2 regions of the Carboxydocella thermautotrophica DSM 16521 genome follow, and region 1 is predicted to be linked to the other one. Evidence: riboswitches for the same ligand, from Rfam matches in the RefSeq annotation. Region 1 holds a riboswitch; the other holds the start of a gene.
The links. Region 1 has a riboswitch for thiamine pyrophosphate ahead of thiE (thiamine phosphate synthase). Riboswitches for the same ligand answer to the same signal wherever they lie in the genome.
Positions count from the first base shown of each region.

Region 2: it holds a riboswitch for thiamine pyrophosphate, as region 1 does, so the genes downstream of both, B5D20_RS07560 (hypothetical protein) here and thiE (thiamine phosphate synthase) in region 1, are expected to answer to the same signal.

Region 1 is NZ_FUXM01000007.1:75,216-90,891, forward strand. Features, by position in the region: gene lipS1 (LipS1 family lipoyl synthase) at 1-141, shown strand, start outside; gene lipS2 (LipS2 family lipoyl synthase) at 138-1,130, shown strand; gene B5D20_RS04585 (lipoate--protein ligase family protein) at 1,115-1,924, shown strand; tRNA gene B5D20_RS13825 (tRNA-Cys) at 1,971-2,066, shown strand; gene B5D20_RS04590 (CoB--CoM heterodisulfide reductase iron-sulfur subunit A family protein) at 2,182-4,140, shown strand; gene B5D20_RS04595 (hydrogenase iron-sulfur subunit) at 4,131-4,547, shown strand; gene B5D20_RS04600 (LysR family transcriptional regulator) at 4,554-5,510, shown strand; gene B5D20_RS04605 (L,D-transpeptidase) at 5,423-5,788, opposite strand; gene B5D20_RS04610 (metallophosphoesterase) at 5,876-7,024, shown strand; gene B5D20_RS04615 (NAD(P)/FAD-dependent oxidoreductase) at 7,040-8,242, opposite strand; gene thiH (2-iminoacetate synthase ThiH) at 8,336-9,442, opposite strand; gene B5D20_RS04625 (thiazole synthase) at 9,454-10,218, opposite strand; gene thiS (sulfur carrier protein ThiS) at 10,223-10,426, opposite strand; gene B5D20_RS04635 (HesA/MoeB/ThiF family protein) at 10,432-11,175, opposite strand; gene thiE (thiamine phosphate synthase) at 11,172-11,810, opposite strand; TPP riboswitch at 11,881-11,995, opposite strand; gene pduL (phosphate propanoyltransferase) at 12,030-12,692, opposite strand; gene B5D20_RS04650 (ACT domain-containing protein) at 12,834-13,115, shown strand; gene B5D20_RS04655 (PFL family protein) at 13,133-14,491, shown strand; gene B5D20_RS04660 (O-acetyl-ADP-ribose deacetylase) at 14,583-15,128, shown strand; gene B5D20_RS04665 (DUF5665 domain-containing protein) at 15,173-15,478, shown strand; gene B5D20_RS04670 (nitroreductase family protein) at 15,490-15,676, shown strand, end outside.
Region 2 is NZ_FUXM01000017.1:3,188-18,863, forward strand. Features, by position in the region: gene B5D20_RS07540 (hypothetical protein) at 1-291, shown strand, start outside; gene nrdG (anaerobic ribonucleoside-triphosphate reductase activating protein) at 291-806, shown strand; gene B5D20_RS07550 (hypothetical protein) at 896-1,219, shown strand; gene B5D20_RS07555 (PilZ domain-containing protein) at 1,270-1,644, shown strand; TPP riboswitch at 1,643-1,744, shown strand; gene B5D20_RS07560 (hypothetical protein) at 1,805-2,221, shown strand; gene thiC (phosphomethylpyrimidine synthase ThiC) at 2,223-3,467, shown strand; gene B5D20_RS07570 (hypothetical protein) at 3,461-4,108, opposite strand; gene B5D20_RS07575 (radical SAM protein) at 4,193-5,053, opposite strand; gene B5D20_RS07580 (YkvA family protein) at 5,138-5,587, shown strand; gene B5D20_RS07585 (DEAD/DEAH box helicase) at 5,603-7,906, shown strand; gene B5D20_RS07590 (peptidoglycan-binding protein) at 8,031-9,803, shown strand; gene B5D20_RS07595 (HD-GYP domain-containing protein) at 9,977-11,182, shown strand; gene B5D20_RS07600 (hypothetical protein) at 11,267-11,452, shown strand; gene B5D20_RS07605 (TetR/AcrR family transcriptional regulator) at 11,469-12,056, opposite strand; tRNA gene B5D20_RS07610 (tRNA-Thr) at 12,126-12,201, shown strand; gene B5D20_RS07615 (ferritin-like domain-containing protein) at 12,300-12,842, opposite strand; gene B5D20_RS07620 (L,D-transpeptidase) at 12,985-13,857, shown strand; gene B5D20_RS13870 (hypothetical protein) at 13,914-14,066, shown strand; gene B5D20_RS07625 (nucleotide pyrophosphohydrolase) at 14,063-14,386, shown strand; gene B5D20_RS07630 (LolA-like protein) at 14,438-15,124, shown strand; gene hpt (hypoxanthine phosphoribosyltransferase) at 15,181-15,676, shown strand, end outside.

The sequences.
Region 1 (15,676 bases):
GGCAAATATCGGGCCCGGCTGGACGAACTGGCCATCAGGGCCGGGATCAACCGGCTGGTGCAGCCCACCCCGGGAGCTGTTCAGCTGGCGCAAACCCTGGGACTGGAGATAGTCTACGGGGAGGAGTGTTGTGTACTATGATCAAGGTTTCAGCGGGTACAGCCCATGTACTGGGGCTAAAACAGCTTAAAACCGATGCCCCTCCCACCACCGCCTATTTGATGGCGGGGGAAAAGTGCAGTCGTTCCTGTGGCTTCTGTCCTCAAGGCCGGGACAGCCAGAGCCGTTCTGATCTCCTCTCCCGGGTGACCTGGCCGGGTTTTCAGATGCAGGAAGTGGTGCCCCGGATTGCTGCAGCTTTTCAGTCCGGGGAGATCAAACGCACCTGTTTGCAAGTGGTTAACAGCCGGGAGGCCTGGCTACATACCCGGGAGATGATTGCAGAACTGACACGGCAAACCGATGTGCCCATTTGCCTTTCCTGCACTCGCATGGATATGGCTCGGCTGGAGGAAATGCTGGCTGCGGGTGTAGAACGGATTGGATTACCTCTGGATGTAGCTAATCCTGAACTATATAGCCAGATCAAGGGCGGTTCCTGGAGTGAACAGCTGGCTTTTATCGAAGCTGCCGCCCGAACTTTTCCGGGGCGAATTAGCACTCATCTCATCGTTGGCCTGGGAGAGCGGGAAGAAGAAATTTGCCAGCTGCTGCAGCGTTTTACCGACCAGGGAATAACAGTGGCTCTTTTTGCCTTTACCCCTGTGCCGGGTACAGCTCTGGCAGACCGGCCGCCACCACCGCTGGCCCAGTATCGCCGCATCCAGGCTGCCCACTGGTTAATCAAAAACAAACTGGTCAGGGTAGAACAAATGATTTTTACTGCCAGTGGTCGCCTGGTTTATCTGGGAGCCAGGGAGCAGTTACGGCAATGGCTGGCCTGTGGCAGGGCATTCCAGACCAGTGGCTGTCCAGATTGCAACCGGCCCTATTATAATGAGAAACCAGGGGGTATTATGTATAATTATCCCCGGCCGCTGACTGAAGCAGAGAGAGAGCAGGAACTGGCTTTCCTTTTCAGCAGTCTGAAAACTGAGCCGAAGGAGGAGGAACAGTGCAGTGGCGCTTGATTGATAGTGGCAGCATGGACCCTTACTGGAATATGGCCGTGGATGAAGCCATTCTGGAAGCAGTAGCTGCTGGCCAGGTTCCTCCTACCCTGCGCTTTTATGCCTGGCAGCCTCCCGGGCTGTCCCTGGGGTATTTTCAGCGGCTGCAACAGGAAGTGGACCTGGTTGCCTGTCAGCGGCTGGGAGTAAAAGTAGTGCGCCGCCTGACTGGAGGCAGAGCGGTTCTTCATGAACATGAGCTGACCTATAGCCTGATAGCCCCGCAGGACCATCCGGCGGTTAGCGGTTCAGTGCTGGAATCATATTTAAAGATTTCCCGGGGTCTGCTGACAGGTTTAAAAAATCTGGGGATCGATGCATGTCTGGCAGAAGGTAAAAGCGGAACAGAACCGGCTTCTTCAGCCTGTTTTGATGCTCCTTCCCGGTATGAACTGACGGTAGAGGGCAAAAAATTAGTGGGCAGTGCCCAGACCCGCAAACAGGGAGTGGTTTTGCAGCACGGTTCCATCCTGGTGCGGCTGGAGACGGAGAAACTTTTCGCCTGTCTCCGCTTTCCCAGCGAAGAAATGCGGAGGCGGCTGCTCAGTAATTTTCACCAGCGGGCTATCACTATTGGTGCGATTCTGGGACGGGAACCGGAATATGAGGAACTGGTAACTGCCTTTACAGCTGGCTTTAGCCAGGGCCTGGGTATAGAACTGCAAACGGGTTTGCTTACAGAGCAGGAAAAGGCACAGGCAGCAATGCTGGTAGCGGAAAAATACAGCCAGGAAAGCTGGAACAATTTACGATAACTAATTTTTATTTTTATCATAAGTAATAATTGGGTATAATATGAGCGGGGAGAAGGGGGCTGGGTCCCTCCACGGACTGCAAATCCGCTCGGCCTGGACGTAACCCGTCCGGGGGTTGGTTCGATTCCAACTCTCCCCTCCATACCGGTACTGTTACCGGTATTTTTTTTAACTTGATTATAACAAAAAGTTATTAGCCAGATAATAATAAGTTATTGTATAATTTAACAGAGTATTGTTGATAAGGGGATGGAATAATGGGGAAAACTGGAGTGTTTGTCTGCTGGTGTGGGTCCAATATCGGTGGTGTTGTGAATGTACCGCAAGTGGTGGAAGCTGTACGTTCATTGCCAGGAGTAGTGCTGGCAACAGATCACAAGTATACTTGCTCTGAACCAGGGCAACAGATGATCATTTCGGCTATCCAGGAGCATGGTTTGGAACGGGTGGTAGTTGCTTCCTGCTCTCCACGCATGCACGAGCTTACCTTCCGTAAAACCCTGAAGCGAGCTGGTTTGAATCCATATATGCTGGAAATGGCTAATTTGCGCGAACATTGTTCCTGGATTCATTCTCATCTACCCCAGCTGGCCACAGAAAAGGCTATTGCCCTGGTCAAAAAAGCCATTGCCAAAGTTAGTCGGGCCAAACCGTTGTTTGAAGATTTTTTGCCTATAAATAAAAGAGCACTGGTGATAGGGGGCGGAATAGCCGGGTTGCAAGCTGCTCTGGATATTGCTGAACATGGCTATGAAGTGGTACTGGTAGAAAAAGAGCCAACCATTGGTGGTAAAATGGCAGCTCTGGATAAAACTTTTCCTACCCTGGACTGTTCAGCCTGTATATGTACACCAAAAATGGTGGAGGCAGCCCAGCATCCAAAGATAAAAATTTATACTCTGGCGGAAGTAGCTAAGGTTGAGGGCTATCTGGGCAATTTTACTGTTACCGTTCACCAGAAACCACGGTATATAGATCTGGCCAGATGTTCCGGGTGCGGCATTTGTGAAAGTAAGTGCCCGAGCAAGGTAGCCAGTGAATTTGAACAGGGCCTGAGCATGCGACCAGCCATTTATAGACCTTTTCCCCAGGCTGTACCCAATAAACCGGTTATCGATGCTAGAAATTGCCGTAAAATTCAGGAAAATAAATGTGGTCTCTGTGCTAAAATTTGTCCCAATGGAGCTATTGATTACACTCAACAGGAGGAATTGATCCAGGAACAGGTAGGAGCGATTGTGGTAGCTACCGGTTATGAGCTTTTTGACTGGACCAGATATGAGGAATATGGCGGGGGTAGATACCGGGATGTCATCAGCGGTTTACAACTGGAACGCCTGTTAAATGCATCCGGACCTACCGGCGGCAAAATCCTGCGGCCTTCTGACGGTAAAGTTCCCCGGAGTGTGGTTCTGGTCAAATGTGTCGGTTCCCGGGACTACCGGAAAGGCAAGAGTTATTGTTCCAGAGCCTGTTGCATGTATACTGCCAAACATGCAATGCAAATCAAGGAAAAAATCCCGTCAGCGGAGGTCTATGTCTTTTATATGGATGTGCGAACTGCCGGTAAGATGTATGAGGAATTTTACCTGAGGGCAGTAGAGGAATATGGGGTTAATTACCTGCGTGGCAGAGTCGCCAAAATTTATGAACGAGATAACAGATTGATCGTCTGGGGTGAAGATACCCTCAGCGGGCAGAAGGTAGAAATCGCGGCTGATCTGGTGGTTCTGGCTACCGGAATGGTACCGGCTGCCGGTGCGGAACAGCTGGCCCAGATTTGCAGCTTCGCTGCGGACAGCAATGGCTTTTACATGGAAGCTCACCCCAAATTGAGGCCAGTTGAAACCAATACTGCTGGCATATTTTTAGCCGGTTGCTGTCAGGGGCCCAAAGATATCCCGGACACAGTGGCGCATGCCAGTGCAGCGGCCAGCAAAGTAACAGCCCTCTTTGCCCAGCAACATCTGGTAACCAATCCGATGGTTGCAGAAGTAAATGAGCAGCTTTGTTCAGGATGTATGCATTGTCAAAGCATATGTCCCTATCATGCTTTAGAGTTCAAGGAAAGCCAGGGGCGATGGGTGACTATGGTAAATAAAGGGCTCTGTCAGGGCTGTGGTGCCTGTACCGTTGCCTGTCGTTCCGGGGCGTTGAATCTCAGTGGTTACACCAATGAGCAATTGCTGGCGGAGGTGGTCTGGGCATGTCAGTAAAGGAATGGCAGCCTAAAATCATTGGATTTTGCTGTAACTGGTGTAGTTATGCCGGGGCAGACCTGGCAGGGATTAGCCGCTTGCAACAACCGCCTAATGTCAGGGTCATCCGGGTGCCCTGTTCCGGCAGGGTAAATCCGCAATTTATTCTTAAAGCTTTTCAGCATGGGGCCGATGGGGTACTGGTGGCTGGCTGTCATCCGGGTGACTGTCATTATGCTACTGGTAACTATTTCACGCGCAGAAGATTTTTGATTTTCAAGCGATTACTGGAATATGTAGGCTATGAACCGGGTCGGTTGAGAGCCCGCTGGATATCAGGAGCGGAAGGGCAAAAATTCGCTTCTACTACCCGGGAAATGGTAGAAGAGATTAAACTGCTAGGCCCCAATCGACGATTGAGGTGAAATTCGATGAATTTGGATTATTTAAAAACGCTGGTAGTAGTGGCTGAATGCAGGAATTTAACGGAAGCAGCTGAGAGATTGGGAGTTTCCCAGCCAGCAGTTACCAAACAGATTAAGGTGCTAGAGGAAAGGCTGAATACCAGACTGCTGATCAGGGGCAAAAAAAATCTGGAATTAACAGAAGCCGGTATTTTGCTGGAACTTTATGGACGGGAGTTGCTTCAGCTCTGGGAGAAGGCCCAGCTGGATTTGTGTAAACTCAGCTGCCAGCAGGCAAAACAGAGGCTAAGGATTGCCAGCATGATTAAAGGCCCTTTTCTGACCTGGTTACTGGAAAATTTTAAGAAGATTTATCCACGGGTCCCTGTTGAACAGGTGGAGGGATCCCTGGATTTTCTAACCGCCAGTAAAGATATTCTGGTTATCAGTGCTGAAAGACTGAAGATCCCGGAGTACACAGGCGAAGCAGTTTATCGAGATAAACTAGTTCTGCTGACAGCTAAAAAACATCCCCTTGCCAGTCTAAAAACCATTAATTTTTATGAACTTGCCCGCCAACGGATTTTTACGCTAAAAGCAAGTTATCCTTTTGCTATGGTTGCGGGTAAACATAACATTAATTGCAGTCAGGTCATCACTCTGGACAGTCTGGATGCTGTTTTAACAGCTGCCAGAACAGGACAGGGCGTAGCCCTGGTGCCGAAAAGGGTGACTCTGGCTTATTACCAGGCTAATATGCTGCTGCAAGAGCTTAAGGTTATAGGCTTTCAGGGGGAATACCAGCTCTGGGCAAATTATCCGGAAAGGGAATTTGCAGCAGCAGCTAGCTTCATGGCTTTTTTAAAAAATTCCCTGACTCAGGAAAAAATCGCCGCTTACTTTGCCAGTTCCGACCAGGGCTCAGAACGAATCCAGACCGGGGTCCAGATGCTAACCCGGGAAAAAAGCTCTTCGATATGCTGATTGTGGAGGCGCACACAGCCATTGGAAACGGCCAGGCCGATTGAAGCGGGATTGTTAGTACCATGAATACCGTATTTACCCCGGGGGACGAAATGAAAGGTTAGCCAGCGGCTGCCCAGGATGCCCCCGGGATTGATTATTTTCTCCAGTATACGAAAATTACCCTGCGGGGTCGGAGTCTGGGGTTTGCCGATGGCAATAGGGTAGATGGCCAGGGGCTTGCCATTTTGCAGGAGATAAAGTTTGCGGACAGAGAGGGAGATATAGATACCATTCATATCCCTTCCTCCTCTTGTATCTCTTTAAAATTTATGGCACAATATAGGGGCTAGATGCGAAAATGTTGTTACAAGGAGTGGCAGTTGGTGCGCCATAATGGTTTCTATATCTTTCTTGCCATTTTTTTAAGCATCTATGTTTTGCTTAATTATTACGTTGGCCGGCGGGGCTGGCTGCTGTTCAGTTACTGGTTCCCCTGGCTGGACAGAAAGTTTTACTGGGTTGTTTTCTGGTTACTGGCGCTTGCCTATCTAATTGGAAGACTGGGCAAAAGGTTTTTACCATGGCTGGACAGCTGGGGATTTACTATGCTGGGATCCTGGTGGATGGGAGCATTTTATTATTTACTCCTGAGCTTAATTATTTTTGATCTGATTAAATTTGTACTGGGACGGATGGGTTTATGGCCGAATTCGCTGACACCTATTCTAGGCCTGGGGCTTTTTCTGTTTATTGTCGGGCTGTTAGTCTACGGTTTTTACAATGCCCGCCAGCCAGTGGTGCGTACCTATGCGGTCAATATCAATAAGCCAGGTGGGCAACTGGACAGCTTGAAGGTCGTTATGCTCAGCGACCTGCACCTGGGACGGATCAATCACAAACAGCGTCTGGAACAGGCTGTCCGGCAAATCAATACCATCAAGCCGGACCTGGTGTTACTAGTAGGAGATATTATTGATGAAGATACCGCTCCTTTTATCGAACAAAAGATGGCGGACGCCTTTCGCCAGCTTCATTCCCGCTATGGGGTTTATGCTGTCACCGGTAATCATGAATATATCGGAGGTGAAGCGGAAAGAGCAGTGGCAGCCTTAAGGGAAGCAGGCATTACCGTATTAAGGGATGAGGCTGTATTCGTAGCAAACAGTCTCTACCTGATTGGCCGGGAAGATCAGGTAAAGGAACGATTTACCGGTAAAAAAAGAAAACCCTTAGCGGAAATAATCAAGAACCTGGACCGCCATAAACCCATGCTGCTGATGGACCATCAACCCCGGCAACTGGAGGAAAGTTTAATGGCAGGTATAGACCTGCAGGTCTCCGGACATACCCATCGCGGTCAGCTCTGGCCTAATAATTATTTAACCAGTCGTATCTATGAAGTGGACTGGGGCTATTATCGCAAAGGTTCGTTGCAGGTGGTAGTGTCTTCTGGCTATGGTACCTGGGGGCCACCTTTCCGCATAGGCAATCAGCCGGAAATTGTGGTTTTGCAGCTATCCTTTCAGAAATAAAAAAGGCTTGCTCCGTTAGGCGAGCAAGCCTTTTTTGATGACCAGGGGCAGTCCTCCCAGTTTATAGAGGTAGCGGATAGCTACTGCTTCTTTCAGAATATGACCGATCAGGCCAGTGGCCCGGTATTTTTTGACCTTACCCACAGCATAACGGCGTCCCAGGGACGCTACCACTCCCCGATGAATAAATCGGAAGGGAGTAAGGGGTTGCCCTGTCAGCAAGTTAACCAGGTTTTCCCCTACATGCTCAGCTTGCTGTAAAGCGACCTGAGCAGTAGGGGGGAGAGGTTTTCCTTCCGGACCGAATGGCAAAGAACAGTCACCGATGACGAAAATGTTTTCCCAGCCCTGGGCCCGGTTAAATGCATCCACAGGGGTACGGCCTCGCTGAACAGGGAAGCCGCTCGCTTCGACGACACGATTGCCCCGGACGCCGCCGGTCCAGATGATGGTACCGGTGTGGATTTGCCGGCCTGATTTAAGACAAACCAGCTCGGATTCCACGTGATGAATGGGGTCCTGGGTTATAAGTTCGATGCCTTTGGCGGCCATAATTTGAGCTGCCTGTTCACAGAGGAAGGCATCATTGCCCGGCAAAACACAGGGAGCAGCTTCGATATTAATGATTTTGGTTTTTTCGACCGGGATATCATAGCGACGGGCCAGTTCCGGCAACCAGTCGGCCAGCTCAGTAGCCAGTTCTACCCCGGTAAACCCGGCGCCACCGATGACGAAGGTCAGCAGGTGTTTTTGTTCTGGCTCAGCTTTGTAGCGGGCCAGGGCGTTGGCAATGTGAGTATGGATCAAGCGGGCCCCATTTAAACTGTGCAAGGTCAGGGCATGGTCAGCCAGGCCGGGAATGCCGAAATACTCTGGCTCACTGCCCAGAGCGATAATCAGATAATCATAGCTGAGGACAGTGCCATCACTCAGGTGTACTTGCTGGCGTTCCCGATCTATGCTGGAGACAATCCCCTTGTGAAACCGGACCCGGTTTAAATCCAGCACTTCTGCGATTTCTACCCGCACATCTTCAAAATCATTGCGTCCGGCGGCGGGTTCATGGATTTGCGCCAGAAACTGATGGTAAGAGTGTTTATTGACCAGGATTATTTCCGCCTGTTCGGGGGGCAGTTTTTTGGAGAGCTTTTTGGCGCAAATCATGCCTGCATAGCCTGCGCCCAAAATCAGAATACGGGGTTTTGTTTGCATAGTCATTGCCAGACTCCTTTCCGATATGTGAAAGTGTGTACTTGCATTAGTTGTTGCTAACAATTATAACCCCACTATTCCTATTTGGCAAGTATATTTTTAACAAAAACGGGGCCAGTCCTTGAAGACCGGCTGATAGCCTTTACTTAACAACATCCTTTTTATTTCTTCTACAGGTCTTTCATCAGCAACACTGAACTGTCCAGCGCTGGCATCGGCTTCAACGGCATAACCCCCAACAGTGGTTTTGGAACCGGCGGACATAGAAGTGATACCTAGAGGCACCAGGTGATCCCGCAATTCTGCTCGCTCTCGGGTGGAGAGGGTTAGGCCAGCCTGGGGCAGAAAAAGACGAAAAGCCAGGATTATTTGGACTAATTCCCGGTCACTGACCGGATAGGGGGGCTGACTGCCTGGCAGTGGTCTTAACCTGGGAACTGAAAGAGCGATTTCCACTTCCGGGTATTTTTTTTGCAAGTAATAGGCATGCAGTCCAGCCAGAAAGGCTTCCATCCGCCATGGTCCCAGGCCCAGCAGAGCACCCAGGTTGACCCGGCGCATGCCCGCCCGGCAAGCTCGTTCCGGTGCGTCCAGCCGGAAATGGTAATCCTTTTTGGGCCCGGCCAGATGATAGCGGGCATAAAGCTCAGGATCATATACTTCCTGATAGATGGTCAAACTGTCTGCCCCGGCTGTTACCATCTGCCGGTATTCCGCCTCGGTCAGAGGGTAAACTTCCAGTCCCAGAGAGGAGAAATAGGGTTTTAGTATGTTAATACATTCAGCCAGATACTCCAGACTGGCATGACGGCGCGATTCGCCGGTTAGCAGCAGGAGATGGCGAAATCCGGCGGCAGCCAGAGTTTGCCCCTCTTGCCAGACCTCTTCCCTGGTCAGAGTACGTCGGGGCAGGGATTGACCGGCATGAAAATGGCAATAAGTGCATTTGTTAACACAGTAATTGCTGAGATAGAGGGGTGTATATAAAAGGATATTACGACCAAAATGTTTCATGGTCAGGGCATGGGCCCGCTGGGCCATTTCTTCCAGTAGTCCGCCGGCAGCGGGGGAGAGCAGGAGCAAAAACTCCAGGGGATGGAGGGAGTTTTTGCCCAGCAAGGCCCTGATTTGTTCCGGACGGGCAGTTGTCAGCCGTTCTTCCAGATTGGCGGCGGTATAGGTTTGAGCATAATCGAAAAAACTCATTTTTATTCACCTCAATCCAGGAAACCGGTCAGGGGGGAGCTGGCCCGGGCCAGGCTGGATTCCGGACCCAGTCCGGCCAGATAAGCTGTTCGTCCCGCTTCTACCGCCTGCCGGAAGGCAGCAGCCATTGCCACCGGGTCCCGGGCAGTGGCTATGGCAGTATTGAGCAGGACGGCAGCGGCGCCCATTTCCAGGGCTTCAGCAGCATGGGAGGGACGGCCGATCCCGGCATCCACAATCACTGGAACCTGGCACTCCTCGATCATAATGCCAATCAGCTCTCTGGTTTTCAGGCCCCGGTTAGTACCAATAGGGGCACCCAGGGGCATGACAGCGGCAGCTCCGGCTGCTTCCATGGCTTTGGCCATCATCAGGTCAGGAGACATATAGGGCAGAACGGTAAAGCCTTCTTTGGCCAGAATTTCCGTCGCTTTTAAAGTTTCGTAATTATCAGGCAACAAATATTTCTGGTCGGGGATTACTTCAATTTTAATCCAGTCACCGCAACCAGCTGCACGGGCCAGACGGGCCAGGCGCACCGCTTCCTCGGCATTACGGGCTCCGGAAGTATTGGGCATAAGGATAATGTCTTTGGGAAGATAATCCAGGATATTATCTTCCGGGTGGGTAAAGTCCACCCGCCGCAGAGCTACGGTAACAACCTGAGCCCCGGCAGCGGCAATTACTTCCGGCATGAGGGTATGGGGCAATTTGCCACTGCCGATAAAGAGCCGGCTATTGAGAGTATAGCGACCGATTTGCAACTGATCAGCCATAGTCTTAACCTCCTCCTAAAAATTTCACGATTTCCACCTGATCGCCCGGATTTAATGCCACTTCTGCGAAGCGGTTGCGGTCGATAATTTCCCGATTTACTTCCACAACCACCAGCTGGGGATTGAGGTTTTTGCTGGCCAGTAAGGCGGCGATAGTAGTGCCCGCTTCAATCGAAGTCGGTTGGCCGTTCAGGAGAATTTCCACCATAAAACCTACCTCCTTTGACAGATGCATTCAGGCTTAACGGCAAAGGGCAGGGTGCGGGCCGTCATGTCGAGGCCATCAAAAATGAACAAACGTCCGGTCAAGAGCTGGCCGGCACCCAGCAAAAACTTTATCGCTTCCTGGGCCTGGATGGTTCCCAGGGTACCGGCGACGGCACCCAGAATTCCCACCGTTTTGCTGGTGGGAGTAATTTCCGGCGGGGGAGCCGCCTGGAAGAAGCAACGCAGACAAGGAGTCTGGCCGCCTGGCACCCAGGTCAGAGTTTGCCCTTCCCAGGCCAGGACACCGGCGTGGGAAAAGGGGATTCCCGCCTGAACACAGAGGTCATTGATCAGGAATTTGGTATCGAAGTTATCACTGGCATCAATAACAAAATCATATTGGTACTCCCGGACCAGGGTCAACAGATTATCAGCGGTAATGCGCTCCTGGTGCAGGTTAACCTGTAAATCGGGATAAAAGTCCTGCAGAGTGCGGGCGGCCGAGGTGGTCTTGGGCCAACCCAGGCGGTGACTGCCATGTAAAATCTGACGATTGAGGTTGGAGTCTTCAACCCGATCATTATCGGCCAGCCCCAGGGTGCCGACACCGGCAGCAGCCAGGTAATAGGTAACGGCCGAGCCCAGGCCCCCGCAACCGATAACCAGCACCCGACCCTGTTTTAATTTGGCCTGCCCTTCCGGGCCGATTTCCGGCATCACCAGCTGGCGTTCAAAACGTGAGCTATTCATGCCTTTCTACCTCCGGCCACGAAATTTTTCAGCTCCCGGGCGGCAGCTGTTACATCAGGGGCGGCTACCACAGCGGATATGACAGCTACATTGCGGGCACCGGCAGCCAGTACTTGCTGGATATTACCGGCATTAATACCCCCGATGGCAACAAAGGGGACAGATAATTCCCGGGCTACACGCTGTACCAGGCTCAGGCCTACAGGTTTTTCCGCATCGGGTTTGGAACTGGTGGGGAAAACGGGTCCAACCCCGATATAGTCTACCGGCAGTTTACTGGCAGCCAGGGCCTGTTCCCAGGAATGGGTGGAAAGGCCGATGATCTTATCTGGTCCCATGATTTGCCGGGCCATGGTAACCGGCAGGTCATCCTGGCCTAAATGCACACCATCGGCATCAACGGCCAAAGCAATATCCACCCTGTCGTTGACGATAAAGGTGGCTCCATAGCGGTGGGCCAGTTCCTTGAGGGCCAGACCAGCAGCTACCAGCTCGCGGCCGGACAGATTCTTTTCCCGCAGCTGTATCACGGTGGCTCCACCGACCAGGGCAGCTTCCATCACTGCCAGCAATTCCCTGCCCTGAGCCAGATGCTGGCCGCTGATTACATACAGGGATAAATCCAGTTTTTTCATGCACATCCTCCTCCCCTAAGAAATAAGCACCTGACCGGGTCGGTCAGGTGCAGTGTAAGCAAAAAGCGCTGATCTTTTCACCTACCTTCCCTCCGCCGGTATTATCCGTCTCAGGTTCAAAGGGTTAGAACGGTTCATCGCCCGTCCTTCTCAGCCCGGCTCAACGAGCACCCCCAGGTAGTATCACTATTGCTTTTTTTCATTATATACCAGAATCCATTAAGCAGGCAATAGTCTTTTTGCGATCACTAGAACCTGTTGTCCCTGTCTAATCCCGGCAGCATTGGCCTCATCGGTATCGAGATGAAAGTCGGGCAGATAATCCCTGGAAACCCTGACCAGGACGTTATTGAATACCACTTCTTTTTCCCCTTCTGCTAATATCTGCAGGCGATCCCCGTCTTCCAGGCCATGCTGCCGGGCGGTAGCCGGGTCCAGATGCAGGTGGGGTGCGGCCTTGATAACCCCAAAAGGCAGGTCGACAGAACCCCGGGGTCCCACCAGAACGATGCCGGGAGTACCATCCAGATCCCCGGAATCCCGAATGGGTGGATCCAGTCCCAGCTGATAAGCATCGGTGCCGGAGAGTTCCACCTGGTTATAAGGGCGGCAGGGACCTAAAATCCGCACTTCCTCCAGGACACCCTTAGGGCCGACCAGAGTGAGGGTTTCCTGGGCGGCATACTGGCCCGGTTGACTGAGGGGTTTGGCCGGAGTGAGCTGATAGCCGGGGCCAAACAGTTCCTCCAGGTCGCGCTGGGTTAAATGGATATGGCGGGCAGAGATACCGACCGGTACCGGCCAGGGCTCGGGATAGGGCTCCAGATAAGGAGAGATGAAAACAGGGGCGGCTATTTCAGCTGGCAAAATTTCTTCTCTCACCAAGGGATACACCTCCTCCATTGTTAGGTTTAACCGCGCAAGTATCTTGCATACATCTAAAAAAGACTTGTCAGCAGGTATGTACTTGTTATAACATAGTAACTATAAGCTAAAGTCTGTGCAGAAACAGGGGTGGTAAAAATGAAAAAATCCAATCGCGCTATTGTAACGGTATTAGGACAGGACCGGGTAGGTATCATTGCCGGGGTAACGGGAGTTCTGGCTGGCTATAATGTCAATATTCTGGACATTCGGCAAACCATTATGCAGGAATTCTTTACCATGATGATGCTGGTAGACCTGGAAGAGGCCACTATAGATTTTTCTGCCCTGGCGGCGGCCCTGGATGCCAAAGGCCAGGAACTGGGAGTGCAGGTTCGCATTCAGCAGGAAGATATTTTCCGCTATATGCACCGGATTTAAGAAGGGGGACGGCGAACATGCTAACCAACAGAGAAATTCTGGAGACCATCCGGATGGTGCAGGAAGAAAACCTGGATATTCGGACCATTACTATGGGCATCAGTTTGCGGGATTGTGCTCATGAAGACATAAAGGAAGTACGGCGGCGTATTTATGACAAAATCACGACCAGGGCGGCCCGGCTGGTGGCGGTGGGGGAAGAGCTGGAAAGGGAATATGGTATTCCCATTGTTAACAAACGTATTTCCGTTACGCCCATCGCTCTGGTGGGAGAAGCCTGCCGGGCCGATGATTATACGGAACTGGCCCTGGCGCTGGATGAAGCAGCCAGAGAGGTTGGGGTCAATTTTATCGGTGGCTTTTCCGCCCTGGTTCATAAAGGTTTTACCAAAGGGGATATTAACTTGATCAAGTCCATTCCCCGGGCACTGGCCCAGACGGAACTGGTTTGCTCTTCCGTCAATGTCGGGACCACCCGGGCAGGGATCAACATGGATGCTGTTGCCTGGATGGGGCAAATCATCAAAGAAACCGCTCAGCTAACTGCTGACCGGGATGGTCTTGGCTGTGCCAAGCTGGTGGTTTTTTGCAATGCTACTGAGGACAATCCTTTTATGGCCGGCGCCTTCCACGGGATAGGGGAACCGGAAACGGTTATCAATATGGGAGTCAGTGGTCCAGGGGTGGTCCGCAATGTGGTCAGCAAAATGCCTGATGCTGATTTCGGCACCCTGGCCGAGACCATCAAGAAAACTGCTTTCAAAATTACCCGCATGGGTGAGTTGATCGGCCGGGAAGCATCCCGCCGGCTGGGAGTGCCTTTTGGCATTGTGGATCTGTCTCTGGCCCCTACACCGGCCATCGGGGACAGTGTGGCTGATATCCTGGAAGCCATGGGGCTGGAAAGGACAGGTACCCATGGGACCACGGCGGCCCTGGCATTGCTCAATGATGCCGTCAAAAAAGGCGGTGCCATGGCTTCTTCCTATGTTGGTGGACTGAGCGGAGCATTCATCCCGGTCAGTGAGGATGCCGGCATGATCAGGGCGGCAGAAGCCGGGACCCTGACCATTGACAAACTGGAGGCCATGACCTGTGTCTGTTCTGTCGGACTGGACATGATAGCTATTCCAGGAGATACACCGGCGGAAACCATCAGTGCCATTATTGCTGATGAAGCGGCTATCGGCATGATTAACCAGAAGACTACTGCTGTACGGGTTATACCTGTGCCAGGTAAACAGGTAGGGGAAGTGGTGGAGTTTGGCGGTCTCCTGGGCAGGGCTCCCATCATGCCGGTACACCGGGAGAGCAGCGCTGCCTTTGTGGCCCGCGGTGGCCGGATTCCTGCACCGATCAATAGCTTGAAAAATTAATTGCAAATCCTCCCTCTGGCAGGGAGGATTTTTTGATATATTGTCATTAATTTTAAGGCCAGGATAAAATGGTAACCGGGGGTGATGTTTTGTGGAAAGAATAATCAACGGAATTAGGTTACGGCTAATTCAGGGGGATATAACCCAGCAGCATGTGGATGCTATCGTCAATGCCGCCAATAACGCCCTGGCCGGGGGTGGCGGAGTAGATGGTGCTATTCATCGGGCCGGAGGGCCACAAATTATGGCTGAATGCCAGGCCATTCGTACCCAAAGGGGACCTCTGCCCACCGGGGAGGCGGTGATTACCACCGGGGGCAAGCTGCCAGCCAGGTATGTGATCCACACCGTTGGACCCATCTGGCAGGGAGGAAAGGCCGGCGAAGCCCAATTGCTGGCAAAGGCGTATCAGAGCAGTTTGCGTTTGGCCGAAGAAAGGGGGGTCAGCACTATCGCTTTTCCTTCCATCAGCACCGGGGCCTATGGCTATCCTGTGGCGGAGGCGGCACGAGTCGCGCTGGGCACGGTAATCACTTTTCTGGAAAAAGCCACTACCCTTAAGGAAGTGCGGTTTGTCTTATTCAAATCACGGGATTTAGCGACTTACCAGGAGGCTTTGCAGGAACTGCTTCCATGAATTTTTCCCGGTACACGGGGGTAAACTGAGGGCAGAAACGGGGGATGGGCATGACGGAGCGTGAAACCTGGGCCCGGTTGGAGAGAAAAATCGAGGAACTGGGCCTGGCGATGGAAAAGATGAAACTGGCCGAGTATGTAGAACTACTGCGCAAGCCAACCCGCTTGCTTTATCTCAATTTCCTGGCCGGTATTGCCCGGGGGTTTGGTATGGCCATTGGCTTTGCCCTGCTAGGAGCGCTGCTGATTTATATCCTGCGGCGCCTGGCCATCTTAAACCTGCCCCTGATCGGCTCCTTTATTGCTGAACTGGTGAAAATTGTCCAGACCCAGTTACAAATTCGCCCATAGGAGGAAGCGGTATGACCAAGGATGTCTTTGCTGCTATAGCAGAACGGCGGAGTGTACGCCGTTTCAGCGGGGAAGCAGTGGCTGATGCCACCATTACCCGCATTCTGGAGGCAGCTCTGCAGGCCCCCAGTGCCGGCAATCTGCAGCCCTGGAAATTTTACGTGGTCAAAAAGGAGGAGAGCAAAAAGGCCCTGGGAG
Region 2 (15,676 bases), on a different contig from region 1:
TGTGTACAGGAGAAATTGCCGGAACTGACTCCGGAGCAAATTGCCTATTATCGGCAGAAGGCTCTTTATGCAGCTAATGCCAGGGGCCTGGAGATAACCGGTATTGATGTATATATGACTCCTCAGGGAAAGGTGAAAGTAGTAACCCATTTTGCTCCTTCTAGTATTGAACGGGTACGGCGGGTTACAGGATATTTTTGTAAATTATCTAATTGCAATGATGCTAAATTGCAGGAAATTGCCCAAAGGGTGAAACATTCCCCGCTGGGGATTACATGTGGGTGTAACTGATGATCAGGCTGGCAGGAATTACAACTGAAAGTGTGGTGGACGGGCCAGGGTTGAGAACAGTAATCTGGACCCAGGGCTGTCCCCACCGCTGTCCGGGTTGTCATAATCCTGATACCCATGACCCTGAAGGAGGGGAACTTTGGACCTTTGAACAGGTCTTTGCTGAACTGGAAGGGGACAAGCTGGCAACAGGAATAACTCTTTCAGGTGGGGAGCCCTTCTTTCAGCCGGAAGCCTGTTTGGTTATCGCCCGCTGGGCCAGGGAGAAGGGTAAAAACCTCTGGGTTTTTACTGGCTATACCTGGGAACAATTGATGCGAATGTCAGAAAGCAATCCAGTTATCGGGGAGCTGCTGCAGTTAACAGATGTGCTGGTGGATGGTCCCTATTTAAAGGAACAGCGAGCATTATGGCTGCCTTTCCGGGGTTCTACCAATCAAAGGCTGATTGATGTACCGGCATCTCTGGCCAGTGGCAGCGTATGCATTATTGATGACAACCAGTTTGGGGTGTAAAAGAGAGGCAAAAGCCTCTCTTTTGTTTGCAAAGAAAGATTCTTCCTGATATAATATTGGCGCAAAGAAACTGGGTGAGGTGGAGACAGATGGCAGTGAATATGTTTGTGGACAATATACCCAATGGCTCATCGCTGGACATTCGACGGGGAACCGCTATTCACTTGATAAAATTAATTATCGGTTTTGCTCAAATCAAAGATAATGAAGTGGTTTTTGACCGTTTGCGTATTCAGCAACTGGCAGGGGCTGTGGGCTGTGCTGAAGAGGAGGCAATCCAGCTCTGTCAGCGGGCATATAATGGGGAAAAAGTGGAAGAAATTGTGGACCAGTTGATGGAAAAGGTTCGGGAAGAGAAAGAAAAAATGCTTTCCTTTATTGAAGCGGAAAAAAAGAAATTGTGGCAACAGTAGAAATTGTATGTTATAATTAGACAAAAGTACCTCTTTTGGGAGGGAGGGCTATGGCTGAGCGCAGGCATTTTCGCTGGCATACTCAGCTGCCGTTGTATTTTGAAGTGGCCCAGTTTGGCACATATCCCATTGAGCATTTACGTGGTAAGCGGGGACGGGGGCAGACCTATGACCTGGCAGAAGAAGGTCTCAGTTTTTTTTCAGCTCTGCGCTTACCAGTTAATATGATATTGCTTCTGGAATTAACTATCCCTGAACTGGGGACTTTAAAGCTAAAAGGCCGGGTTGTAAGATCACGGCCCTGGCAGGAGGGATGGTTAACAGGCGTGCAGTTTATTGGATTTAATGGGCCACGACGGCAAGCCCTGCGGGAACACATTGCCCACCAGGTAAAAAGTCAATATCAGCTAATCGAATATTTGTAGTTACCACTAGGGGTGCCCAAAAGGCTGAGAGAAGCTATGGCTTCAACCCTTTGTACCTGATCTGGGTAATACCAGCGAAGGGAAGTGGGTGGAACGAGTGTATACTCTACACCTGTCTCTTCGGGACGGGTGTTTTTTATTTATGAGAGGAAGGATAATAATGCGCGAAAAATTTTTTCGTATGCTAGATGCCAATTTCAACCGCTGTGTGGAAGGATTGCGGGTACTGGAAGATATGGCTCGGTTTATCCTGGAAGAGAAGGAACTGGCGAAGGCTTTAAAGCAGTTGCGACAGGAAATAGGCCTGGCCCGGCCGGAGGAAATTTGGCGATTTAGGGATGTCCAAGGGGATCCGGGAACAGAAGTGACAACACTCCGAGAACAGGAAAGGGCGTCCTGGCAGGCACTAATCAATGCCAATGCCTCCCGTGTGGCAGAGTCTTTGCGGGTGATTGAAGAAGGAAGTAAAGTGCTTTCCGACCTGGAACTGGCCGCTAAGGCAAAAAGATGGCGTTATCAAAGCTATATTCTGGGGCAAAAACTTTTATTAGCAAGTAAGGCAAAGGAGGAAAATTGAGATGACACAATTGGAGTTGGCCAGAGCTGGGAGAATAACAGCGGAAATGAAACTGGCGGCAGAAGCAGAGGGAATAGCTCCTGAAATTGTGCGGGAAAGGATTGCCGCTGGGGTTATGATCTTACCGGCCAATAAACAGAGGGATCTAGCCCAGCCCAAGTTAATCGGCTATGGGGCGACTACCAAGGTTAATGCCAATATCGGCACCTCTGGTGACTGGCCGGAGGTGGAAAAGGAGCTGGAGAAACTGGAAGTAGCTCTGGCTGCTGGAGCAGATGCCATTATGGATTTAAGTCTGGGGCCCAATCTCCGCCGGGCCCGGCAGGAGATCTTAAAGCGCTGTCCGGTACCAGTAGGGACAGTGCCAATTTACGAAGCCGGGTTTTATGGGGAACTCAGCAAAGATAAACTGTTTCAGGTAATCGAGGACCACTGCCGGCAAGGAGTGGATTTTATTACTGTTCACTGTGGCATCAATCGCCGGGTGCTGGAGGAAATTCAGGAAAGTCCGCGGGTATGTGGTATAGTCAGCCGAGGTGGGTCCTTTATCGTTCGCTGGATGCAGGAAACCGGCGAAGAAAACCCTCTTTATGCTCATTTTGATGAGTTACTGGAACTGGTAAGGGAATATGATGTTACACTGAGTTTGGGTGACGGGCTGCGACCGGGTGCTGTTGCTGATGCCACCGATGGACCGCAGATAGCTGAACTGCTAGAACTAGGACGGTTGGTAAAAAGGGCCTGGGCCAAAGGAGTTCAGGTCATGGTGGAAGGACCGGGTCATGTTCCTTTAAACCAAATTGAAACCAATATTAAATTACAGAAGCGTCTTTGCCATGGTGCACCCTTCTATGTACTGGGCCCCCTGGTTACTGATGTGGGTGCCGGGCATGACCACATTACGGCAGCTATCGGCGGAGCGATTGCTGCAGCTGCCGGGGCAGATTTCCTTTGTTATGTGACTCCGGCAGAACACCTGGGCTTGCCAGATGCCGATGATGTACGGCAGGGGGTAATTGCTACCCGAATTGCGGCTCATGCCGCTGATTTGGCTAAAGGAATTGAAAAAGCCTGGAATTGGGATAAAGCGATGAGCAAGGCCCGTAAAGAATTGGACTGGGAACAGCAGCTTAATCTGGCCCTGGATCAGGCTACTGCTAGAGAAATGCGAAAAAGAAAAAACCCGGGACACCGGGCAGAATGCTCTATGTGCGGAGAGTTTTGTGCCATGAAGCAATGTCAATAATTGAAGCGGGCTTTCATAGCCACCACCAGGGGCTGGTTATTCAGGCGTAAACGCCAGTAATATTCACCGGCTACCAGGCGAGGAAAGGGCTGTTGAGTAATAAACAGCAGATAACGGGAAGAAATTACCTGGACGTTTCCTTGCCAGTGAGGGGAAATAAACGGCGTCGGAGGCTGAAAGTCATAGACTTTAACCCACTGATCAGCATATTGTTTGGTGCCCAGGAAGTGAATTTCACCTTCCGAACCGGGCCATGGTAACAGAGGCCATTGGGATAAAGGCCCCGGATAAAGATAGGGCGCGGGATAGCCCGACCAGTTACCACCGCGGTAAAGACCGCGGTGGTTTTCGTCTTCATAGAGGGAAGAATAATAAAAACTGCGGTCGTGTTGTAGCCAGCGCAGACGTAAAATCCAGGGCGAAGCGGGGTAAGCCAGAAGCAATTGCTCTGGATTCAGGTCAGATTCGGCAAACTGGCTGGTAATTTCGAGAGCCTGGCGAGGAGCAGTGGTCCATGAGTTTACAGCCGCTAGTACCAGCTGTTTGCTAGCGGGAAAATCTGGAGTAGCGGAAAATATGGATGCAGGGTAAAGCAGGTTTATGAAAAAGGCCAACAGGAAAATCAGCCGGTACCTGGCCATACTGACACCTCCAGCCAGGTAATTCGCTGACGTGCCTGGATATTCCTGCTAAGAAAAATGTCTCTTTTTCCCTTCTTTCCGACATCAGAGGCGGGGAATCCAGCCGAAACGCTGTATTTGTTCCGGGGCCTGCCGAATTTGAGCCAGCAAATGGTCGCGGTCCCGGTTGAGAGTGCCTTTTAATACAAACAGATTGGAAGCATGGTTGGAACGAAAGATACAGTTTTCCAGTTCAACCTGGGACAGCAGAAGCTCCAGTTCAGCCAGGAGTGTTCGTTCATCAATGGGCTGGAAGGTACCCTGTAGGACTTCCTGATATAATGGAGCTGCGGGATCGAGCATCAAGGTTAAAGCTCCGAGATAGTGGGGTTGCATAGCTGTTAAGACCCTGGCAGTGGCCTGTGCGTGTTCCTGCCAGAGGCCTTTGCCACCCAGGCCGTTGATGATTGTGACAGAGAGAAGCAGGCCAGCAGCTTTTACCTTTTCGGCAGCATCAATCATGGCCTGGCTGTCTACACCCTTATTGATTTTTTTCAAAATCAGGTCAGAGCCGCTTTCCAGTCCGAGGTAAGCAATGCCCAGCCCTTTTTCTTTCAATAAATGCAATTCTTGTACAGATTTGGTCAAAATACTTTTAGGGCTGGCATAGATGCCGACCCGGTTCACCTGGGGATGGAGTGTTTGAATTAACTCCAGGATGTTAAGGAGATAATCGGTAGGAGCGGCCAGGGCATCGCCATCAGCAAGAAAAACGCGACGGAAATAGGGCCATTGAGTAGCGGACAGCAGGTCTTCCTTAATTTCAGCTACAGGTTTAAGAGCGAATTTTTTATCCTTGTACATGGTACAAAAAGTACAGCGATTATGAGAACAGCCTACTGTTACCTGGAGGATCAGGCTATCTGCTTCACTGGGAGGTCGAAAGATTGCACCCACGTAACCCATAAAATCACCTCAGTTTCATTTTACCATATTTTTTGCTATTATATAGTAACAGATAGTAACAGGAAGATAAGGACGGTGAGAGAGATGCGCAGAGCGGATAATTTTTATGACCGGATCAGACTAAAGATAGCTAACTGGGCGGAGGAAAAAGGGGGAGAAACCAGCCGGCAACTGGTAGACCTGCTTTTATTGGCGCCGGATTTCTTCCTTCTACTGGTGCGCTTATTAAGGGACCCCCGGGTTCCGGCTACAGCTAAATATGGGATAGCGGGAGCAATTGCCTATTATTTCTTGCCACTGGATTTTTTGCCGGAAATCCTGGTAGGGCCTATTGGTTTTGGGGATGATTTGATTTTAGCTGCTCTGGTAATTAATCGTTTATTACAGGCAGCCCCTGATATTGTCGTGGAACACTGGAGCGGTTCAGGAGAGGTTCTGGCCCAGGTGGAAAAAATCCTGAATAATGTCGATAAACTGGTTACTAACAAGGTCTGGAATAAAATCAGAGAGCATTGGCGCAAAATTTCCCGGTAGTGAGGAGTGGAAGCATTGGATAAGAAATATTATCGCGGCTTATTGCTGGATGACTTTCAGCGCCAGGCCATGGATTATGTGGACAATAACCTGTCGGTACTGGTTTCTGCTCCAACAGGAGTAGGAAAAACCTTGATTGCGGATTACACTATTGAAAAATGTTACCGGGAAGGGCGACAGGTTGTTTATACCGCCCCTATCAAGGCTCTTTCCAACCAGAAGTATAAGGATTTCAAACACTATTTTGGTAAGGATGCTGTGGGAATCATAACCGGGGATGTGGTTATTAACAGCAATGCCCCTATTCTGGTAATGACAACAGAAATTTTTCGCAATATGATTTTGACCAGAGACCCGGTTGTGGATATGGTACGCTACCTGATTCTGGATGAAATTCACTACATTAGTGACCTGGACCGGGGCAGTGTCTGGGAAGAAACTATTATCTTCTTGCCCAAACATATTAAGATTTTAGGTTTATCGGCAACCATTCCCAATGCGGAAGAACTGGCCGAGTGGATTGCCTCGATTAAAGGTGAAGAAGTAAAGGTAGTTAAACATCATCAACGGGCTGTTCCCTTAAAGCATTTTGTTTTTGAAAAAACCATGGGGGCTGGTAACCTGAAAAAAGCCATCAAAATCCGGCGTCAAAAACTGGAGGAGATGGCGGAGAGCGGAGTTCCGGCAGGAAAAGGATTGCCTGCGACCACCCATGTGGATTTGGTCAGTTTCTTAAAGGATGAATATCTGCCTGCCTTGTATTTTGTTTTCAGCCGTAAAAAATGCGAAGACTATGCCTATGAGCTATCCCGCAAGTTCAATTTCCTGACCAGAGATGAACGAATTAAAGTGGAACAATACCTGGCTAACAAATCAGCAGAACAGGGGGTTACAGCTAACCTGCTGGCTTTAGAGCGAGTACGTCGGGTGTTATTAAAAGGCATTGGTTTTCACCATGCCGGCATGTTGCCTATAGTAAAGGAAGTGGTTGAGGATTTGCTTACGGCCCGCCTCATCAAAGTCCTTTACTGTACGGAAACTTTTGCTGTGGGTATCAATATGCCGGTGAAAACTGTCTGCTTTGATTCCAATGAAAAATTTGATGGCAAAGATTTTCGGGTTATGACCAATCAGGAGTATTTCCAGATGGCAGGCCGGGCTGGACGGCGGGGAATAGATACTGAAGGTTTTGTATTTTCCATTGTGGATTTAAACTGGCTTAATCCCGACAAGATGGTAAAACCAGATGAAAGAAAACTGGAAAACCTGCAAAGCTGCTTTAACCTGGGTTATAATTCGGTGGTGAATTTGATAGGTCATCACCAAACCGAGGAAGAAATAGAGGAAGTTTTGCAACATAATTTTGCCTATTTCCAGGCCTCCCGAAAAGCTGATTTTTTACAAAAACGTATTCGAGAACTGGAGCAGGAGCTGGCACAAATCCTGGCAGAGCGCTGTGAAGATATTTACAATCTGACCTGTCCCTTGCAGTATCATACTGCCTGGTCCAGGCTGAAGGCTGACAAGCGGGAGCTTAACCGTCTCTTCCGTACCCGCTGGGGGCGGAGTAAACGTTATGAAAGCAAACGCAAGGAACTGTCCCTGCGTATCAGCCAGAACGAAAGCTTGCTGGCGGAGGTTGTTCCCCGCTTATGTACTGCGGAGCAACAGGGCCACTGTCAGGCCCAGCAGGAAAGATATCGTCGCCTGGATGAGGAAAAGAAGGAATTATATAAAGAGTGGGGGAGGTTAAGCAAGCAAACCAATTTCATCCGGGATTTTCGTTTGAAGCGCCAGCTTTTGCAAAAATTAGGCTTTGTGGATGAAAATAATGCCTTGACTCCCCGGGGCAAGTTTGCTACCCAGATTTATGTTCAGGAGTTGCTGGTAACAGAATTGTATTTTGATGGAGTCTTTCATGAATTTGAACCGGAGCAGATTGTGGCTCTGGTGGCGGCCATTGCCTATGAAAGCCGCAAACACGACTGGTTCAAAAAGGGTCCGGTTTATGATCTGGAACGGATTTACCGACTGATGTTGCCTTTGATTAGGGCGGAGGAGCAAATCCTGAATACGGTAACGGTAGAATTCCATCCTGAAGTTTCCCTCCTGGCTTACCAGTGGAGCGCAGGCCTGGAATTCGCCGATCTGCGCAGTTATTGTAATCTGCAGGACGGAGATATTGTTTCCATCTTCCGCCGTACCATCGATTTACTCCGGCAAATCCGGGGGGCAGCAGCAGCAGATCGCAGTCTGGCGGATAAACTCAGTCATTGTATTAAGTTAATAGATCGCGATGTGGTAGAATTTGTATTGTAGAACCAAAACCGCCGGCTAAAAACGGCGGTTTTAATTTTGGTAAGATTTGTTCCTTGAGTTACACCTTGACCAGTGTTACCATAAAAGCATAGGGGGAGTAAAGCGGAGAAAGAGAGGGGATAAAATGACTAATCTTAAAAGACTGATTTTATTAGTATTGAGTTTCTCCCTGGTTTTAGGTAACTTTATGCCTGTCTTAAGGGCAGAATCAGCAACAGTAATTGTACTGAAAGTAGGCAGTAAAAGTGAAGCTGTTAAACAGGTACAAACCAGATTAAAACAGCTTGGTTATTTTGTCGGACCTATTACGGGGTACTATGGTACTCAAACCAGGGCTGCTGTCCTGCGCTGGCAAAAGGCTAATGGCCTGCCTGCTGATGGAATAATCGGTCCAGTTAGCTGGAATCGCCTGTTTAATGTCAGTGTAACTCGCGGTACAACCGCAACAGCTCAACGGATCTATTTGACGTTGGGCAGTCGCGGGGAACAGGTGAAAAGGCTGCAACAGAAACTGAATCAGCTCGGTTTCTACCAGGGGCCAATTACCGGTTACTTTGGTACTCTGACCAGAACAGCAGTGGTAAAATGGCAAAAGTCCAGGGGGTTAGCGGCAACCGGGGTAGTTAATCAGCAGGCCTGGACAGCACTGATGGCCAGCCAGAATCCTGTCAGCCGGGGGGTAACTGCAACCCGCCCAGCCGTACTGGGGCTAGGGGTGCGTTCCAACCTGGTGCTGGAATTGCAGCAATCCCTGAAAACCATGGGATTGCTGACTGTACAACCCACCGGTTATTATGGTTTGTTGACGGTAATGGCAGTACAGGCCTGGGAAAAAGCCAATGGATTAAAAGTCGATGGCATAGTAGTTGAAGAGGAATTAAATAAAATCCGCACTCAGGCTAAAGCTCTAACCAATTTGCTGGGTGGTGCTGAAAAAGGCGCCTGGATTCTGGGCTATACGGCTATTGACTATCCAGGCGATAACCGCTCGGCCCAGAGTGTGATCCAGAGTCAGGGGCTGGGGGCAATAGCTACCTTTACCTATACCTTTGATAACAATGGTAATCTGAAAGGTAATGCTGACCAGGAAGCTTATACATTGCAGCAGGCCAGGGCCCGGGGGATCAAACCACTGGCTTTGTTACACAACTTTGATTATCGTGTGGGTTTTGACAAAAACCTGGCCCGGGCAGTGCTGACTGATCCCGCTAAAAGACAGCGTTTGATCAGCCAGCTGGTGAATGAGGTACAGAATCGCGGTTATCTAGGGGTTAACCTGGATGTAGAAGGAATATATCCGGCAGATGCCCCACACTACCTCGCTTTTCTGGGTGAGTTGAAACAGCAACTAGGGGCAAAAGGCTTATTAACTGTAGTTTCTATCCCGGCGAAAACCAAGGATGATACCACCAGTTCCTGGTCAGGGGGATATGATTATGCGGCTATTGGGCAGCGGGCTGATCTGGTTCAGATCATGACCTATGATGAACACTGGATTGGGGGCCCGGCTGGACCTATTGCCTCTTATCCCTGGACAGAACAAGTAGTAAAATATGCGGTCAGCAAAATACCGGCTTCCAAAATTCTGCTGGGCCTGGCCACTTATGGGTATGATTGGGTTGGAACCGGTGCTCGCAGTGTAACCTATCCGCAAGCTGTAGCCAGAGCAGCCCAATATGGTGTTAAAGTTAACTGGGATGCTACAGCACTGGAATCCTGGTTTACCTATACCGATGAACAGGGACAAAAACATGAAGTTTGGTTTGAAAACGTAGAAAGCAATGCTAAAAGACTGGTGCTGGTAAAACAATATGGTTTAGCCGGTGCTGGTATCTGGCGCCTGGGCTTTGAGGATTCTGCCTACTGGCAGATGGTTCAGCAATATTTACAGCAATAAATATCCTGAAAAACCGGGCCGACTGGTCCGGTTTTTCTAAATAATAAATTGACTAAAAAATTCAGTCTTGTAGCGAAAATAATGAAGGATTTTGTGATTTTGTGCCGAATATTGTATGTGCCGAATATTGTAATAGAAGGCTTGTAACATTAGTAACAAGTGAGGGGCACTAAATGAGGAAGAAACGCTATATCATCAATGGCATATATGGTTTTATTATCGGTCTGCTCATACCCTTTTTCGCTACCGTGGTAGAAATGCTCAGTACAGGGGTTACTTTAAGCTGGCAGGCCTTTTGGGCTACCCATTTTGGACGGGCCTGGTTTTTACTGGTGGATATGGTACCACCATTAATTGGCATTTTGCTGGCCCGACTTACATTGAGCCAGGAAGAGTTGTTGAATCAACATAAAGAGCTGGTTGCGATTAAAAAACATCTTGAAGAACAAAACCGTCTCTGGGAGACGATTTTTCAAAGTACTCCCATTGCTTATGCTTTGATAGATAAAGATTACACTTTTAAACGGATAAATCGGGCTGCAATAGATATTGTGGGAATGCCGACAGAACGAGTTCTGGAGCGGCATTGTTTTGAGATTCTGGGGCGTAATAGCATTTGTCCCGGGTGTGCGGTAGCCCGTGCTTTTGTTAGCAAGGCGGTAGAGAGTCAGGTTAAAGAAGAGTTCAGTGGAGGACAAAGGCGGATTGTAGAACAAGTAGCAGTGCCCTTGATTGAAAATGGTGCAGTAGAGCAGGTACTGGAAATAATTATTGACAAAACCCAGGAAAGAATGCTACTGCAACAAAGAACTGAGGAAATGCTGGCAACCATTGATATTCTAGTTGGATTAATTGAGTTAAAGGACCAGTATACAGGAGGTCATTCCCAGCGGGTCAGACGCTGGGCAGGTTTACTGGCCAGATATATGAATTTGCCTCAGGAACTGGTGGAACAAATTGAAATGGCTGCCTCCTTACATGATATTGGGAAAATAGGCATTGCCGGCATGATTCTGAATAAACCCCATTGTTTATGTCCGGAAGAAAAGGATATAGTGCGGCGTCATCCGGTTATAGGGCAGGAAGCTCTGGCTGGACTGGAGCAATTTGAAGAGATAGCACTTATGATTCGGTCTCACCATGAACGCTGGGATGGCCAGGGTTATCCCGACGGGCTGGCAGGCAAAGATATTCCTTTAGGGGCACGGATAATCGGAGTGGTAGATGCCTATGATGCCATGATTTCAGACCGGGCTTATCGTAAAGCCCTTGACCAGGATGAAGCCGTAGCTGAGCTTAAAAAAGGTGCGGGTCAGCAATTTGATCCTGAAATCGTCCGTTGTTTTTGCGAGCTGCTGGAAAAGAAAAATAATAATTGAAAAAAAAGGTGAAAGATGAGCAGGAATTCACGCAATCATGGCGAATAATCTGTTATTGTATAACAGGATGCTGAGGTGGGTTCTGTGTATTGTAAGATCTGTCCGAACTGTTATGGTGATTCCTATAGTTCATCTCCCCATTTTACCTGGATTTGTCCCTACTGTGGTAAGGATATTACCAGGGAGCAAGGATTGCCTGCCGGTTCGCCCTTGGTTAAGAAAATACTGGAAGAGATTAAAACCGGACAGGAAAAATTAATAAAAAAATAAAAGCAAAAAGCAGGCGTTACTGACCTGCTTTATTATTTGTTAAACCGGATATTATTAGTTGATGGCAGATATTTTCCAGATGATTGATGGGAAATGAGGGTGTATTCGGTTTCAGGATCCAGTGTAAACAGGCAATGCTAACCGCACCAAAACAGGCAGCAGCGGCAGTTTCACAATCGAGTTCAGGTAGAATAAAGCCAGCCTGCTGGCCTTTGCGTAAGCTTTCAGCCCAGAGGGAAATGAAATCACTCAATTGGGAGCGAAACTGGTATTGCAGCTCTGAAGCTCCCCAGACCTCAGTTAAAAGCACCTGGCAAAATAATTTATTATGAGCAAAAAAATTCACCTGTACTTTTATAAGGCTATATATATCCTGGGGTGAGGGGTGGTTCAAGGCTTGCTGGCCGGCGGAAAGCAAAGGTTGCAAGCCATTTCTGATCAGCTTTGCAAATAAATCTTCTTTACTGTCAAAATGATAATACAGAGTTCCTTTGGCAACCTGGGCACGAGCAGCGATTTCATCCATTACTGCTCCGGCATATCCTTTTTCGGCAAATACCTCCAGGGCTTTGTTGAATATCTGTTGAAGTCGGGGTGAGACCATTTATTTCACCTCTTACCAATAGCTTATACTTGACAATAAAGGGCGATTTAGGTATTATTTTTGGTGCGAGCCGATGTAGCTCAGCCGGTAGAGCGGCGCACTCGTAATGCGTAGGTCAGGGGTTCGAGTCCCCTCATCGGCTCCAGAGAAATCAAGGCTTCCGGAATTTGGGCCGGAGGCTTTTTTGTTTATTGGTGCCTAATTGGTGCCCAACTTTAGCGAACAAAGTGTACTTATCTGTTTTTATCTTACTATGGACTGCCTATTTAAGCAAGGAAGCTCTCTCAAAGCTTCTTGAAAAAGTACCAGGTGCAACTCTTCATCCTGAATTATCCGCTCTAAAAGTTTTTGGATATAAGGATCGTCAATTTGCATAATACGATAACGATAATTAGCTATAGCTTGTTTTTCTGCTTCAATATCAGCTTGTAATTGATCATAAACACTTGTACCGTATTTTATATAACAGCCATTCCAGTAGTGCCCCCAGGTGCTGAAAGCACCTCGAATTCTTGGTTCACCACCTAAAAGTACAATAGTTTCTGCCAATAACTCCATATGATGCATTTCAGTAATAGCAATACCCTCTAAAAGTTCAGCTATTTTTTTATTTTTTATTATATAGTGATGATATAAATACTGGGTTATTGCAGTAAATTCGCTGGCAAATCCAGCATAATCATCCATCAACAGCTCAGCATAGTAAGGATTTGAAGAAACTACTTTTATTTCTGGATATGGCCCGGCAGCTGCATATTTGTTAGGAGCATGTGCTAGAAAAGGCATAAATATCACCCCTTATGTTATGCTATGCTTTAAGATATGATGTGAAGATGTGAAAAGTTAAATCAGTAATTCTATCTCCATTCTGCCCCTCATAGATATATAGATGTACTTTAATGCTATTTTCTATGAAGGGGTGGGGAGAATGAAAAGAGAAATTTATTTTATTGTTCTATTTATAGCATGTTTATTATTACCTTCGGCAGTTCAGGCTGCCATGAGGGTTGAGGTGGATTTAAGCACCCAGATGGTCAAGGTCTATGATAACAATCTCTTGCTGCGGGCCATGATTTGTTCAACCGGTGCGCCTGGGACGCCAACACCGGTGGGGGATTTTCGCATCCAGGGCAAAGGGCCAATGTTTGTTACTGATTATGGGGTTTCAGCCAAATATTATTCCGCTTTCAACGGGGATTATCTTTTTCATTCCATCCTTTTCGACCGAACCGGGAAACGCCTGATCAGCCGTTCAGTACAAATGCTAGGCCGGCCGGCGTCTCATGGCTGTATTCGCCTGAATCTCTATGATGCCAAGTGGTTACAGGAAAAGGTGCCCCGGGGAACACCGGTAAAAATCAGGAAAAGCGGCAAAGCAGGCATGAAAAAGGAAAAATGGAAAGTCCAGGTTAATGGCAAACTTTACCCTGCCTGGCTGGATATACGCTGGCTGGAAGGGCAGGCTTATCTGCGGGCACAACAATTATCCTGGTTTATTCCCGGGAAAATGATAATAAAAGGAACATATATACAGTTTGTCCGGGAAAAGACGGTTTTAGAGTTGTTTTTAAGCGAACCGGGGCTTAAAATAAATGGCAGGGAAACAAGGAGCAGTCTTGCGCCTCAGTTATTTGCCGATGGGCCATACCTGCCTTTGCTGCCTGTACTGTCCGCTTTGGGCTACCAGCTGGAATATATGAACAGAGCCAAAGTCATCAAAATCCAAACAGTGATACAGCTCCCCCAGCCTAATGGTACTGAAAATGTAGCTGATGGTGTATATGGCAATATATATAATTAAAGATTGATTGATAACACTTCCGGGCATAATAACAGAAAAAGTCCGGAGGTGCAGTTATGAAAAGACATGGTCATAAATCCTGGGGAACCTGGACTTCCTGGGGGGGAATCGGGGCAGCAGAGGAATTTTTTCAACTGGGCTGGGGCCCACTGGCTGGAGGCAGTGAGGCAATGATGAACAAGAAGAGTCACAGGGAGGATGACGGATGAAGCGCTTGCAGGAAGAGACCCATGCCTATATCAGCCAGTACAAGGAGGGCTATTTTAAGCCTTTGACCCTGGTAGCGCGACTGGCAGAAGAAGTAGGAGAGCTGGCCCGGGAAGTAAACCACCAGTTTGGCGAGAAACCCAAAAAACCGGGGGAGCCGCCAGGAGACATAGCTCTTGAACTGGCGGATATCTTATTCATTGTTGTCTGTTTTGCCAATTCTCTGGGTATAGATCTGGATGAAGCCTGGGACCGGATGATGGAAAAGTACCGGACCCGGGATAAAAACCGCTGGACGCCTATAACAGCTGAATCCGAGTAATATTAGCCCCCTGGCCCTCATAAGATGATAGTGAGGGAAGGGGGCTGGATTATGGGGAAAAACCGGTACTGGATTTTCATAACATTTAGCTTAGCGATTATAGCGGTTCTGGCTGCTGCGAGCTGGTGGTGGTTGACCCGCCCTCTTTCCCCTGAACAAATTTTGCAAAACTTGCCCCGGCAGATGGTGCAATTGCAGAGCTATGAATTTCAAAATCGCGCCTGGCTGGAGGTGGATGGGAAAAAACAGGATTTAAGTGATCTGCAGGGAGTAAAGGTTGGCCAGGATGTGCATTTGCAGGGCCAACTGCTTAAAACGCCTCTGGATTACTATCAGGTCAAGGGGAAAATTTATCTGAAGGACCCCTATGGTCGCTGGCAGCAAATGCCGCCACCGCAGGCGGGTAGCCAGGATTTGATTGAGATTTTGCTTTCATCCTGGGGCCTACTGGACTGGGGCCAGGGCCTAAAAGCAACGGACCAGATTACGGAAGCAAAGGTAGCAGGGGTGAATTGCTATCGTATCACTACTACTCCACGCATTACCAATCCCTATTTGAACCAGGCTTTTGGTCAGTTTAAGGGGACATTATGGCTGGATCAAAAAGAAGGAAAACTTTATCGAGTAATGCTGACCGGGACTCATCAGAAAAATCCCGGGGTAAAAATCTTTATTAACCTGGATTTTCGGCGACACAACCAGATTAATCAACCACTAAAACCACCGGTCATACCTTGACCGGTTTCCTTTTTCCGTGTTAAAATTGAAAAATAAACTTGCAGGGAGGACAGAACATGATCGCAGAGGCTGAACGGATTTTATTGTCAGAAGAGGAAATTCAGGCAAAAGTAAAGGAATTGGGAGCAGAAATTTCTTCCTATTATGGGGACAAGCCCATTTTGGCTCTGGGGATACTGAAAGGTGCTATTGTGTTCATGTCTGACTTGATTCGGCAGATCACCTGTCCACTGGAAATAGACTTCATGGCAGTATCCAGTTATGGTTCTTCCACCGAATCTTCCGGTGTGGTTAGAATCTTAAAGGATCTGGACTGCAGCATTGAGGGGAAAAACGTTCTGATTATTGAGGATATTATTGACAGTGGCCTCACTTTGAATTATCTCGTAGAAAACCTGAAATCCCGGGGGCCGGCCAGTGTTAAGATTGTAACTCTGCTGAATAAGCCCAGCCGGCGTAAAGTGAATATTCAAGCTGATTTTAACGGTTTTACCATTCCCGATGAATTTGTGGTGGGCTATGGTCTGGATTTTGCAGAAAGATACCGCAACC